4 regions of the Rhizobium sp. CF142 genome follow, and region 3 is predicted to be linked to each of the others. Evidence: predicted binding sites of a transcription regulator. Region 3 holds the regulator's gene; each other region holds the start of a gene.
The links. Region 3 encodes LexA, which represses DNA repair genes until DNA is damaged. Its sites were predicted from a motif close to TGTTCNNNNTGTGTTCNG; they were not measured.
Positions count from the first base shown of each region.

Region 1: a site for LexA is predicted at 1,960-1,977, ahead of PMI11_RS27675 (DUF5680 domain-containing protein). Genes of this name have one in related genera too.
Region 2: a site for LexA is predicted at 1,367-1,384, ahead of PMI11_RS28040 (ribonuclease T2 family protein). Genes of this name have one in related genera too.
Region 4: a site for LexA is predicted at 1,076-1,093, ahead of parE (DNA topoisomerase IV subunit B). Genes of this name have one in related genera too.

Region 1 is NZ_AJWE01000113.1:23,128-26,337, reverse strand. It holds gene dnaE (DNA polymerase III subunit alpha) at 1-1,725, opposite strand, end outside; gene PMI11_RS27675 (DUF5680 domain-containing protein) at 2,038-2,499, shown strand; gene PMI11_RS27670 (ABC transporter ATP-binding protein) at 2,503-3,186, opposite strand.
Region 2 is NZ_AJWE01000114.1:37,586-40,795, forward strand. It holds gene ettA (energy-dependent translational throttle protein EttA) at 1-495, opposite strand, end outside; gene PMI11_RS28040 (ribonuclease T2 family protein) at 604-1,341, opposite strand; gene PMI11_RS28045 (alpha/beta fold hydrolase) at 1,512-2,456, shown strand; gene PMI11_RS28050 (DMT family transporter) at 2,458-3,210, shown strand, end outside.
Region 3 is NZ_AJWE01000104.1:15,735-18,944, reverse strand. It holds gene kdsA (3-deoxy-8-phosphooctulonate synthase) at 1-345, opposite strand, end outside; gene PMI11_RS24200 (VOC family protein) at 342-1,229, opposite strand; gene lexA (transcriptional repressor LexA) at 1,425-2,150, shown strand; gene PMI11_RS24190 (ComEC/Rec2 family competence protein) at 2,131-3,210, opposite strand, start outside.
Region 4 is NZ_AJWE01000038.1:32,246-35,455, forward strand. It holds gene PMI11_RS10780 (phospholipase) at 10-894, opposite strand; gene parE (DNA topoisomerase IV subunit B) at 1,099-3,171, shown strand.

The sequences.
Region 1 (3,210 bases), on a different contig from region 3:
ACCGGCCTGTTCCACCCATTTCATGTTGAACTGGGTGACCGGCATGTCGGACCGCGGATCGCGATACATCGGCACGAGCTTCGACAGCGGGCGGTCGCCGATCACGATGCCAGCGGCGTGGGTCGAGGCGTGGCGGTAGAGGCCTTCGATCTTCTGGGCGATATCCAGAAGGCGGGCAACGACCGGTTCCTTGGCTGCCTCTTCCTGCAGCTTCGGCTCTTCCTCGATCGCCTTGGAAAGCGGCGTCGGGTTTGCCGGGTTGTTCGGCACCAACTTGCAGATCTTGTCGACCTGGCCGTAGGGCATTTCCAGCACGCGGCCGACGTCGCGCAGTGCCGCGCGCGCCTGCAGCGAACCGAAGGTGATGATCTGCGCCACCTGCTCGCGACCATATTTCTGCTGCACGTAGCGGATCACCTCTTCGCGGCGATCTTGGCAGAAGTCGATGTCGAAGTCCGGCATCGAAACGCGTTCCGGGTTGAGGAAGCGTTCGAAGAGCAGCGAGAAGCGCAGCGGATCGACGTCGGTGATCGTCAGTGCATAGGCGACGAGTGAACCCGCACCTGAACCGCGGCCCGGGCCGACCGGAATGTCATGCTGCTTGGCCCACTTGATGAAGTCCGCAACGATCAGGAAGTAGCCGGGGAACTTCATGCGCTCGATGACGCTGAGCTCGAATTCCAGCCGTTCGCGGTAATCCTTCTCCTCGTAACCGACGGACATTCCAAGCTCGGCAAGGCGCATGTCGAGCCCCTCCTCCGCCTGGCGGCGAAGCTCGAGCGATTCTGCGCGCTCGGCCTCCTCGGGATCATCGGTCGCGCCGGTGAAGCGCGGCAGGATCGGCTTGCGGGTCTTCAGCACGAAGGAGCAGCGCCTTGCGATCTCGACGGTATTATCAAGCGCTTCGGGCAGATCGGCGAAGAGCTTTTCCATCTCCGCACGGCTCTTCAGATAGTGATCCGGTGAGAGGCGGAAGCGGCTGTCGTCGGAAACGATGGCGTTGTGGGCCACTGCCATCAGCGCGTCATGTGCGTCGTAATCGTCTCGTGTCGGGAAGAAGGCTTCGTTGGTCGCCACCAGCGGCAGATCATGCTTGTAGGCAAGGCCGATGATCTTCTGTTCGTGGCGCTTGTCGTAGGTTCCGTGCCGCTGGAGCTCGACATAGAGCCGGTCACCGAAGAGGCGCTTCAGCGCCAGCAGTCGCGTCTCTGCCGCAGCGGCATGGCCGTCCTTAAGCGGCATGTCGACAGGGCCGGTCGAGGCACCTGTCAAAGCGATCAGGCCTTCGGTGCCGATTTCCTCAAGCCAGGAGGAACGAATATGGATAGCCTGATTGCTCTCGCCGCCGAGATAAGCGCGGCTGACGAGATCGACCAGCCGTTCGTAACCGGCGTCCGTAGCGGACAGAAGCACGATCGAAGGCAGTTTGATCAGCGCCTGCTGGCCTCCCCGTTTTTCGGTGTCGAGGCCGTCTTCCATATCGATCGACACCTGGCAGCCGATGATCGGCTGCAGACCGTCGTCCAGCGCCTTCTGGGAAAATTCCAGGGCGACAAAGAGATTGTTGGTATCGGTGATGGCAATAGCCGGCTGGCTGTCGCCCGACGCCTTGTAGAGGATCTTTTTGAGAGGCAGCGCGCCTTCGAGCAGCGAATAGGCGGAATGGACCCTCAGATGGACGAAGCCCGGCTTTCCGCCGACCGCACCCTGTTCAGCATCCGCCATGACATGCCCTTCCAACTGCATCAATGAAGAATGCGCATTGTCGGCATTGAAGGCGATTCTGTCCAGACAAAGTCCCGCTTCAGGACCGCATGGCAGCCATGCGGTCCCCTGAATTCTTACATTGCCATGACGATCAGCGAGAAGCTGGCAATGAACATTGCGATGGAGGTGAATGCTGCGATATCACGGATCATGTCAGTCATTTGGCTCTCCTTTGCTCTTATGTTTTTAATTTGTTCCATGTATGTTCTGTTGTCAACAGGTTTACCCCCCGCTTGTGCGGGACATGGTTAACATCGGAGCAGCGGGACGATGGACACGCAGGAACTCAACGGCTTCATTGTCGAAGCCAAATCGCAGACATATGTTGCCGGCGCCAAGGCGCAGCCTTCCTATCGGATCGGCGCCCATGACCTCGGCTACAAGCGCGGCATCTGGCGATATCTCGACAGCTATTTCGGCGGTACGGATTTTGCCGGCCAGGAAGTAGTGTGGCTGGAGGAAAAGCCGGTCTGGGCGATGAATTATTTCGGACGGATCATCGAGCCCGGGATCATCGACGGAACTGTCGCCGGCACGATCATTAGCGCCGCGCTGTCACAGCTCTACAAGCAGGGCCGCTTCCTCGGCGGCATGGTCTTCGATCATTCGCTGGGGCGCTATGTCGATACGAGCGAAGGCGACTGCACGCATTTCCGTGGCCACGAATTCATCCTTGTCGATGGTCAAAAGGCCTATGAGCTCGATTATCGCGGCGGGCTGATTATCCCCTGATAATCAGAAATCCACGACCTTGCCGTCGGAGATCGTTACGCGCCGGTCCATGCGCCGGGCAAGCTCGTGGTTGTGTGTGGCGATCAGCGCGGCAAGGCCGGACTGACGCACCAGAGCCTCCAGAGCGTCGAAGACATAGCTGGCGGTTTCCGGATCGAGATTGCCGGTCGGCTCGTCGGCGAGCAGCAGGCTCGGCGCATTGGCAACGGCGCGCGCGATTGCCACGCGCTGCTGCTCACCGCCGGAAAGCTCGCCCGGACGATGCGTACCGCGGTGGCCGATGCGCATATAATCCAGAAGCATCTTCGCCCGCTCGCTCGCTTCCTTCCATGGGAGGCCGGCGATGAGCTGCGGCATCATGATATTTTCCTGCGCCGAGAATTCCGGCAGCAGGTGATGGAACTGATAAACAAAGCCGATCTCGCCGCGGCGGATCGCCGTGCGCTTGTCATCGGAGAGGCCATCACAGGGGCGGCCGTTGACCGTTACCTCGCCGCCGTCAGGATGTTCCAGCAGCCCTGCAACATGCAACAGCGTCGACTTGCCGGTGCCCGAAGGCGCTACCAGCGCTACCATCTCACCGCTCGTCAGGGAGAAATCCGCGCTCTTGAGGATGGTCAGCAGCGTTTCGCCCTGCCCGTAGTGGCGCTCGACGCCCGAAAGCTTGAGAACGACGTTGCGTTTCATGAATGCGGCATTCCTTGGATTGGG
Region 2 (3,210 bases), on a different contig from region 3:
GATACGGCGACGCTCACCACCCGAAAGGCTGGTGACTTCGGCATCGCGCGGCGGGCAGCACAGGGCTTCCATTGCCATCTCGACCTGGCTTTCCAGATCCCAGAGGTTCTGGCTGTCGATAATGTCCTGGAGCTTTGCACCCTCGTCCGCCGTCTCGTCGGAATAGTTCATCATCAATTCGTTGTAACGCTCGAGCACAGCCGTCTTGGCGGCAACGCCTTCCATGACGTTTTCGAACACAGTCTTGTTGGGATCGAGTTTCGGCTCCTGCTCCAGGTAGCCGACCGTCGCACCTTCGGCGAGCCAGGCTTCGCCGGTATATTCCTTGTCCTGGCCGGCGATGATGCGCAGCACGGTGGACTTACCGGCGCCGTTCGGACCGAGGATACCGATCTTGGCATCGGGATAGAAGGAAAGATGGATATTCTCGAGGATCTTCTTATTGCCATAGGCCTTGTTGAGGCCGGACATGTGATAGATGAACTGGCGTGCCATGCTGGGATGCTCCGGGCGGAAACTTGAAATCGTGGCCGCTATGTAGGCGAAACCACGCCCGCGGGCAACGCCGAAACCCTGTTTCGTCAGGATTTCGGCATGTTTCCGTCAGAAGCCCGCAGCATCTACAATGCCTTCGTCACAGCCGAAGGAAGTCTGCCCTGCCCCCTGGATGAGACCGCCAAGGCCCTTCTCCTTCGCTTGAGCCGAAACGGCATCCTGCGAAAGTCCGATCGTCAGTTCGCTTATCACGCGCTTGTTGCCGACGCGCCGGCAGCTCATCTTCACCCGGTCGCTGGCGCCTGCGCCGAAACTCTTGTCGAAGGCCGCCTTGATCGCATCAGCCTTCAGCACCTTGCCGACATTGGCAGCAAAGAGATCACGCACGGCCGAAGCATTGAGATCGCCCATCAGATCAATGGCGGTAGCGAAATAATCGTCGGCACTCATTTTCGTGCAGGTGCCGTGCTTGATCCATTCATGCCGCTCAAGCGCCGATTGCGTGCCGGGCATCGACTTGTCTAGCGCGCTCTTCGTCTCGGCTGAGAGGTTCACCGCCGGCAGGCTCGTCCACTGGCCGTCCTTGTCGGCGGCTTTCTGGTCATCAGGTACGCCGCAATAGTCCTGACGCATCGGCCACAGACCGTGGAGAGAAAAGTTGGTGGCGTCGTAGCGATCACCGCTCTGAGTGGCGCATTCGGCCTTCTTCTGGTTGGTCTGGCAGAATGCCGGCTGCCAGCTTGCAGCAAGGATGAACCGTGTGCGCCCGCTTTCCTGTGCGGATACGGAACCGGCTGACGACAGCGAAAGGAACAGGATGGAAACCGAGAGTAGAAACTTGACCATTATTAGCCCCGAAATAGCTCCGACAAAGAACAATACAGGAACAAACAAGCATGAAGCCGAAGCTTGCGCAACCCTGAATCGCAGGGGCAAGCATGCTTTTCTTATGTATGAGCGAAACCGCAATATTGCATTTGCCTTGATATCTGGTCTTTTGGGCGTGGGAGGAATGCATGTTTTCCGAGACATTGCGGCTTCAAAACGCCGCGGCTTCGCTTGCCTATCATCACCAACCTGCAGAGGGGCAAGCACGGGCTATCCTGATGATTTCGCATGGGCTTGCCGAACATTCCCGCCGTTACCAGCGTTTTGCCGAGGCCATGGCGGCAAGCGACCACCATGTCTATGCGCATGACCATCGCGGCCACGGCGAGACAACGGCCGATGATGCACCGCTCGGTCGCTTTGCCAGACGCAACGGTGTTGAGAGTGTCATCAGCGATATCGCCGCCATGCACACTTTTGCCACGGGCCGTCACCCCGGCCTGCCCGTCATTCTGCTCGGTCACTCCATGGGCGGCCTGATCGCACTCAATGCCGCAGCCGATCTCCCCGGCCGTTTCGCAGCCCTTGCCGTCTGGAATTCGAATTTCGCCGTCGGTCTTTCCGGCCGCGCTGCACAGGCGATCCTGCTTGCTGAGCGCATGCTGAAAGGCTCGGACGTGCCGAGCGACATGCTGCCGAGGCTGACATTTTCCGCCTGGGGCAAATCCATCCCCGATTACCGCACGGAATTCGACTGGCTGTCGCGCGATCCGGCCGAGGTCGACGCCTATATTGCCGATCCGCTTTGCGGCTTCGATGCTTCGGTATCGCTCTGGCTCGATGTCTTCGCCCTCACCTTCCGCGGCACCGAGAAGGAGCGGCTCGAGACCCTGCCGAGGAACATGCCGATCCATCTGGTCGGCGGCGGCAAGGACCCGGCAACCAACAATGGAAAAGCCGCGCTCTGGCTGTCAAAGCGTTTGAAAAGCCAAGGCTTCTCCCGTATCAGCACTGAGATATATCAGGACATGCGGCATGAAACGCTGAACGAGATCGGCGCAGAAACGGCAATTGCGGATTTCACCGCTTGGTGCGACGAGGCAATCCGCACGGTCCCGAGCGAAAGGACCTGAGATGACGACCCTGAGTTCCACCCGCCATCCCGCCTCATCCGAGGTGACGTTCGGCTTGCTTTTCATGCTGCTCTCGGTGCTGATCTCGCCGCTGATCGACATCTTCTCGAAGCTCGCGACGGCAACCATCTCCTCCACCGAAGTGGCCGGCTTCCGCTTCGTCATCCAGGCTCTCACCATGCTGCCTTTCATCTTCCTGCGCGGTGCAAAGATCCAGTTTTCGCTGAAGCAGAGCTGGTATCATGCCATCCGCGGCGCGATGGTCACCATCTCGATGATCTGCTTCGTCACCACGCTGAAGGTCATGGCGGTTGCCGATGCCATCGCCATCTTCTTCGTCGAGCCGATCATCCTGACGATCCTCGGCAGCATCTTCCTGAAGGAAACCATCGGCTGGCGCCGCTACAGCGCCTGCGCCGTCGGTTTCCTGGGCGCCATGCTGATCATCCAGCCGAGCTTCGAGCAAGTGGGCTATATCGCCCTGCTGCCCGTTGTCAGCGCCTTCTGCATCGCCGTCTTCGCGCTGATGACGCGGGTGCTGTCACACCGGGAAGATCCCTGGGCCATGCAGTTCCAAACCGGCCTCTGGGGCATCTTCTTCTGCGCCGTCATCCTGTTCTTCGGTTATGGCAGCGGCTCCGACATCATCGACACGACCATGCCCGATCTTCCCGCCTTCGGCTACCTGCTGGGTACGGGCATTGCCGCAGCGATAACGGGCATTCTCGCGGCCTACGCCTATCGCGCCGCCCCG
Region 3 (3,210 bases):
GACCTTGCCCACTTCGGCGCATTGTTCTTCAGTGTGGATGTCGGTCAGAACCGGAATGCCGAGTTCCTTCTTGAGATCGGCAAAAACCTCCAGCCCCTTTTCAAGGCCGACACCGCGTTTGCTCGACAAGGAAGAGCGGTTCGCCTTGTCGAAGGAGGTCTTATAGACGAGCCCGATGCCGAGCTTGGTGCACAGTTCCTTCAACGTGCCGGCAACCATGAACGCATGGTCGCGGCTTTCCATTTCGCAAGCGCCGGCAATCAGCGACAGGCGTGCGGCATTGGAGAAGGTGACCTTGCCGGCGCCCTCGCCGACCGTCACAACGGAATTGGTAGTGGAGCTCATGATGTTTCCTCGAAAGCGAAGAGCACGCCCTGGCCGGGCGCGGGCTTCACCAGAATACGGTTGCCCTTGCGTGTGTAGGTCACCCCGTTAGCAGCCAAATGCGCTTCTGTCACGGCCAGATCGCCAACCGCAAAGAGGATTGCCCGGCCGCGCAGGCCGCGATCGATATCCGGCGTCGCCAGATCGAAATAGGCCTCCAGCCCCTGCGGGGTCATCAGGCTGATCTTTGCGTTCCCGGTGGGCACGTCCAGCCCGAAACTCGTGACATCAGCAGAAGCTGCTTTTACCGCCGAGCGAAGGAACTCGCCGAAGGCTGTCGGCTCGGAGGCTGCGAGCGCGATCTCGGCAATACCTGTCACGCCATTGGCGTGGGCCTCCAGCACGCCGCGATCGGCGGGAAGCGGGTTGATGCGTTCGACAGCGAAGAGAAAGAAATCCGGTGCCCGGAGGTCGGCAGCGAAGGCAAGCCGGAAGCCGGCAATGCTCTCCGTGCCATCCGGCATTTTCACAGGGCGTTCGAACTGCAGCACAGAACCGGCACTGATGCTGCCCTTCACGAATCGAGCATGTTCGTGCTTTGCATCCGCTGTGGCGAAGGCGATGGCGGACAGCCCCTCGCTGCCGCAGCGGAAGCGGAAAGCCTGATCGCGGGCCGTGAAGACATTGCCCTCACGTGCCGTCACCTCGCTCTCCTCGACGCTCGCAACACCGAGCGGCTCAAGATAGGTTTTGTCGGCAAAGAAAACGCAGGCATTCTCCGTGCCGAAGGGATGGCGGGCATCGGGCGCGACGGTAAAGCCCAGCTTGCCCAGCCTTTCGCGGGCTAGGTCGATATCGGTAACCGGCAAAACGAGATGATCGATCGGAAGCGTGTCTTGGCTCATCGGTTCTTCTCCCAGCAGTGACAAGGAGATGTGCTTCAGCAAGTCTCATGAAACAAGGCCAGACAGGCATAAGGGCGATAAAAATCAAATTCTCGACAGATTGAACAGAAGTTTTACGAAAATTTAGCTACTTGCGGAACACATATGGAACATATAGTGTCCGTTCTGGATTTGTTTCAAGACTGGGGAGACGCCATGCTCACGCGCAAACAACAGGAACTCCTTCTTTTCATTCATGAAAGGATGAAGGAGTCGGGCGTTCCACCGTCTTTCGACGAGATGAAGGACGCACTGGATCTGGCCTCGAAATCCGGTATCCACCGGCTGATCACGGCGCTCGAAGAACGCGGCTTCATTCGCCGGCTTCCGAACCGGGCGCGCGCGCTCGAAGTCATCAAACTGCCGGAAGCCTACAGCCCGAGCCTGCAGCCTCGGCGCGGCTTTTCGCCGAGCGTCATCGAGGGCAGCCTCGGCAAGCCCCAGCCCGTGGCACCTCCCGCCTCGGCAAAGCCGGCACCTGCTGCCGATAACGGCAATGCGGTCTCCGTTCCCGTCATGGGCCGCATCGCCGCTGGTGTTCCGATCTCGGCAATCCAGAACAATACGCATGACATCACCGTTCCCGCCGATATGCTCGGCTCCGGTGAACATTATGCGCTGGAAGTTCGCGGCGACTCGATGATCGAAGCCGGAATCTTCGATGGCGACACGGTCATCATCCGCAATGGCAGCACGGCCAATCCAGGCGATATTGTCGTCGCGCTCGTCGATGACGAGGAAGCAACGCTCAAGCGTTTCCGCCGCAAGGGCGCATCGATTGCGCTCGAGGCTGCAAACCCCGCTTACGAGACCCGCATCTTCCCGCCGGATCGCGTCAAGGTCCAAGGCAAGCTCGTCGGTCTTATTCGCCGCTATCACTGACCGGCGACAGATTAGCGTCTGCGAATGTGTTGCTGCGCCAATCATAGGCGCGGTGGCGTATCCAGGGTCGCCCCAATGTGTCGAATGCGGTTGCGACCTCAACTCCCTTATCGGTGAATCGAAGTTCGACAGAACCTGTCTTGCGCAGCGTCTCGCCGGTAAAGAGCAGCGCGCCGGAATGACAACGGTCGAAGCGCAATCGGACAGGGGTCACGACAATATCAGCCGTATCACAGGCTGGCCCGAGATAGGCAGCATTGTCGATGACGGTCAGTTTCTTTCCATTGCCGAGCAAGGTGGTGCACCAGGCGCCCTTCAGGCAGGAGAAACGTGACGACGGGCTAGTGGCGACTGCCTGTCTCATTGCCTCTCTGGCTTCATTCCGTTGATCGGGTGACAGTTGCAGTCTTTTGCCGTCAGGCGCAGTGGGCGCCTTGGCAGCCTGGAGCATAACCGGCTTCTGATGCTCTTCGACGGCAAGTGCCCTCTGCCATTGTTCGAAGATGAAGGCGGGCGGCTTTTCACGGTTCGAAGCCATCGCCTCTCCATCGATTATAGCGACCAGGCCGCCATCTTCAGAGATGGCGATGTCGGGCATCGCCTCCGACGGAAGCAGCACAACAGCGAGCGTTGAGACCGCGACAATTGCCGTTCCCATGTGCCGCAGCCGGGTTCTGAGGAGGGTCAGCAGCAGAAATCCGAAAACGGCGGTCGGGAAATACCAACCGGGCAAGCGACCTATATCTATGTTGCCACCCCATCCCGCTACTGCCTTTGCGATTGTGATCACCAGATCGAGCCCGAAGCCTGCCACCTGCCATAGCCAGCCGTCCAGACCAAAAGGCATCAGGAGCATTGCCAGCATCCCGGCCGGCATGACGATGAAGGAAATGACCGGCATGGCCGCGAGATTTGCCGGAAGGCCATAGGCCGTCAGCCGGTGGAAATGCTCGATCGAAAACAATGCCGTCGAGAAACCACCGATGAGCGACGTCAGGAAAACGCCACCGAAGAATCCGCCGACCATGACGAAGGGCTTCATGATCGGAAGTTTGGCAAA
Region 4 (3,210 bases), on a different contig from region 3:
CAGGCCCGTTCAGAACGCCAGAATCCAGTTCAACACCTTCCGCCAGTCGATCATGCGGATCGGCGTGCCATGATTGCCGTTCTGGAACAGCGTGAAATGCGTCGGGTACTTCGCCTTGTCGAGCTTTTCGAACAGCGCCTGCTGCTCGGTTGCCGCATAAACAGGGTCGCGGCTGCCATGGGCAAACCACAGCGGCAGCTTTGCCTTGTAGAACGGGCTCTTTGCAAAATCCGGATCAGAGACCCCGCTCATGATCAGCATACCCTTCATCCGCTTGACGCTTTCGGCATCGCGCGTGATGCCCCAGCAGATCTGGCTGCCCATGGAAGCGCAGCTCAGAATGACCGGCCGGCCGGGTGATTGAGCGCTCGCATAGCGAATCAGCCCGGCGATGGCCGCAACGCCACTCGCATCGAAGGTCCTGACGGTCGGCGAATAATAGACGCCGCCATTGCCGGCCGTAAGGTTCTTCAGCCGGTTGAAATTGCCGCCGAAGGAATAGTCGTTAGCGCCGAGCCGCCGGTCGCCGTCGCGACCGTGGATGAAGATGACCGTGAAGGCGGCATTCTGAGCGGGTCCCACCCTGGTGACATCGAGCCTGATGCCGTCGAGCGACAGCGTTTCGTCCGCCTGCAGCTTCTTCACGCCGAGCGAGACATATTTCTGCTGCACCCGCTTTTGCGGGATCTGGTCGCGCCCGTTGATGTCGCGCATCTCGTCGTAGTCGATCACGTCGAAGGCACCATCATCGCCCGTCTGCAGCACTTTCTGCGTTGAAAACAGATCGTCCTTGTAGGGCGGCAGGGCATCGGCTGTGGCGGCAGTGACGGCCGCGGACAGGAAAAAGGCCGCAATTGCGGTGATTATGGTGCAATGACTTGTGGACATCGGCATGCGGATGGTTCCCAGAGAGCTGCCGCGACTTGCCATTCGGCGTCCAGCAACGCAAATCACATCTTGAAAAGCTCCGCAAATCCGGGGCGCGTCGCGTATCGGGGCGCTTTCTGTCAGAATCCCCCTGATTCGCAAACGCGATGCGGACTGTGACTATTGTGGGCCAGCGGCGGCCCTTCACGAGAATAAGATCTGAACGGTTCCATGGAAGACAGCAACGACCTCTTTTCCGGAATGCCCCTCTCACAGAAGCAGGAGGAGGCTGCAAAGCCTGCGGCACCTGCCGAAAGGCCCGCTGCGGCGGCAGCCCCCTCGGCCTCCCGCCCTGCTCCGGCGACATCGAACAGTGATGATTACGGCGCATCCTCGATCCGCGTTCTGGAAGGCTTGGAACCCGTTCGCATGCGTCCCGGCATGTATATCGGCGGCACCGACGAAAAGGCGCTGCACCATCTCTTTGCCGAAGTCATCGACAACTCGATGGACGAAGCGGTGGCTGGCCATGCCGATTTCATCGATGTCCATCTCGATCTCCAGGGTTATCTGACAGTTACCGATAACGGCCGCGGCATTCCGGTCGAGAACCATCCGCAGGTTCCCGGCAAGTCGACGCTCGAAGTCATCATGACCAAGCTGCATGCCGGCGGTAAGTTCGATGGCAAGGCCTACGAAACCTCGGGCGGTCTGCACGGCGTCGGCGTCTCCGTCGTCAACGCGCTGTCGGACGCTCTCGAAGTCGAGGTCGCCCGAAACCGCAAGCTCTACCGCCAGCGCTTCTCGCGCGGCGTGCCGCAGGGCGGGCTCGAAGAGCTTGGCGACGTGCACAACCGCCGCGGCACCAAGGTTCGCTTCCATCCCGATCCGCAGATCTTCGGTGACCATGCGAAGTTCGATCCGGCGCGTGTGTTCCGCATGGCCCGCTCCAAGGCCTATCTCTTCGGCGGTGTCGAAATCCGCTGGAGCTGCGAGCCGGGCGTGCTGCCGGAGGGATCCGACGTGCCGGACAAGGCCGTCTTCCACTTCCCCGGCGGCCTGAAGGATTATCTGCAGGCGACGATGGGCAAGGAGTTCACCGTCACCCGCGAGATCTTCGCTGGCAAGAGCGAGAAAGTCGCCGGCCATGGTGCGCTGGAATGGGCGATCACTTGGTATGGCGGCGATCCGCAGGTCCATTCCTACTGCAACACCATCCCGACGCCGGAAGGTGGCACGCATGAGGCCGGTCTGCGCATTGCGCTGACCAAGGGCCTGAAAGCCTATGCCGAGCTGACACAGAACAAGCGCGCCGCCCAGATCACCACCGATGACGTCATGATCTCGGCCGTCGGCATGCTCTCGGTCTTCATCCGCGAGCCGGAATTCGTCGGCCAGACCAAGGATCGTCTCGCGACCGTCGAAGCTCAGCGCCTCGTTGAAAACGTGTTGCGCGACCCCTTCGATCACTATCTCGCCGACAATCCGAATGAGGCCGAGAAGCTTCTTGACTGGGTGATCGAGCGCGCCGAAGAGCGCCTGCGTCGCCGCAAGGAGAAGGAAGTCAACCGCAAGACCGCAGTGCGTAAGCTGCGCCTGCCCGGTAAGCTCGCCGACTGCTCGCAGAATACCGCTGAAGGCGCCGAACTCTTCCTGGTCGAGGGTGACTCGGCAGGTGGCTCCGCCAAGCAGGCGCGCAACCGCGCCAATCAGGCGATCCTGCCGCTGCGCGGCAAGATCCTCAACGTCGCCAGCGCTGGCCGCGAGAAACTGTCGGCCAACCAGCAGATCTCCGATCTCGTTCAGGCGCTCGGCTGCGGCACGCGCTCGAAATACCGCGAAGAGGATCTTCGCTACGAACGCATCATCGTCATGACCGATGCCGACGTCGACGGTGCGCATATCGCCTCGCTGCTCATCACATTCTTCTATCAGGAGATGCCTGAGCTGGTGCGCGGCGGCCACCTCTTCCTCGCCGTGCCGCCGCTCTACAAGATCACGCAGGGGGCGAAGTCTGCCTATGCCCGCGATGACGAGCATCGCGCCGAGTTGATGGAGACGGAGTTCAAGGGCAAGGCCAAGATCGAGATCAGCCGCTTCAAAGGTCTCGGCGAAATGCTACCCGCCCAGCTAAAGGAAACCACCATGGATCCGTCCAAGCGCACGCTTCTGCGGGTGCTGATCGACGAGGTGGATTTCGAGGGCACGCGCAACGCCGTCGACGACCTGATGGGAACCAAGGCCGAAGCCCGTTTCCGCTTCATCCAGGAACGTGCCGCCTTCGCCGAGGATCTGGATATTTAAGTCGTAGCGAATTCATCGAACTGACGAAGAACCGTTACA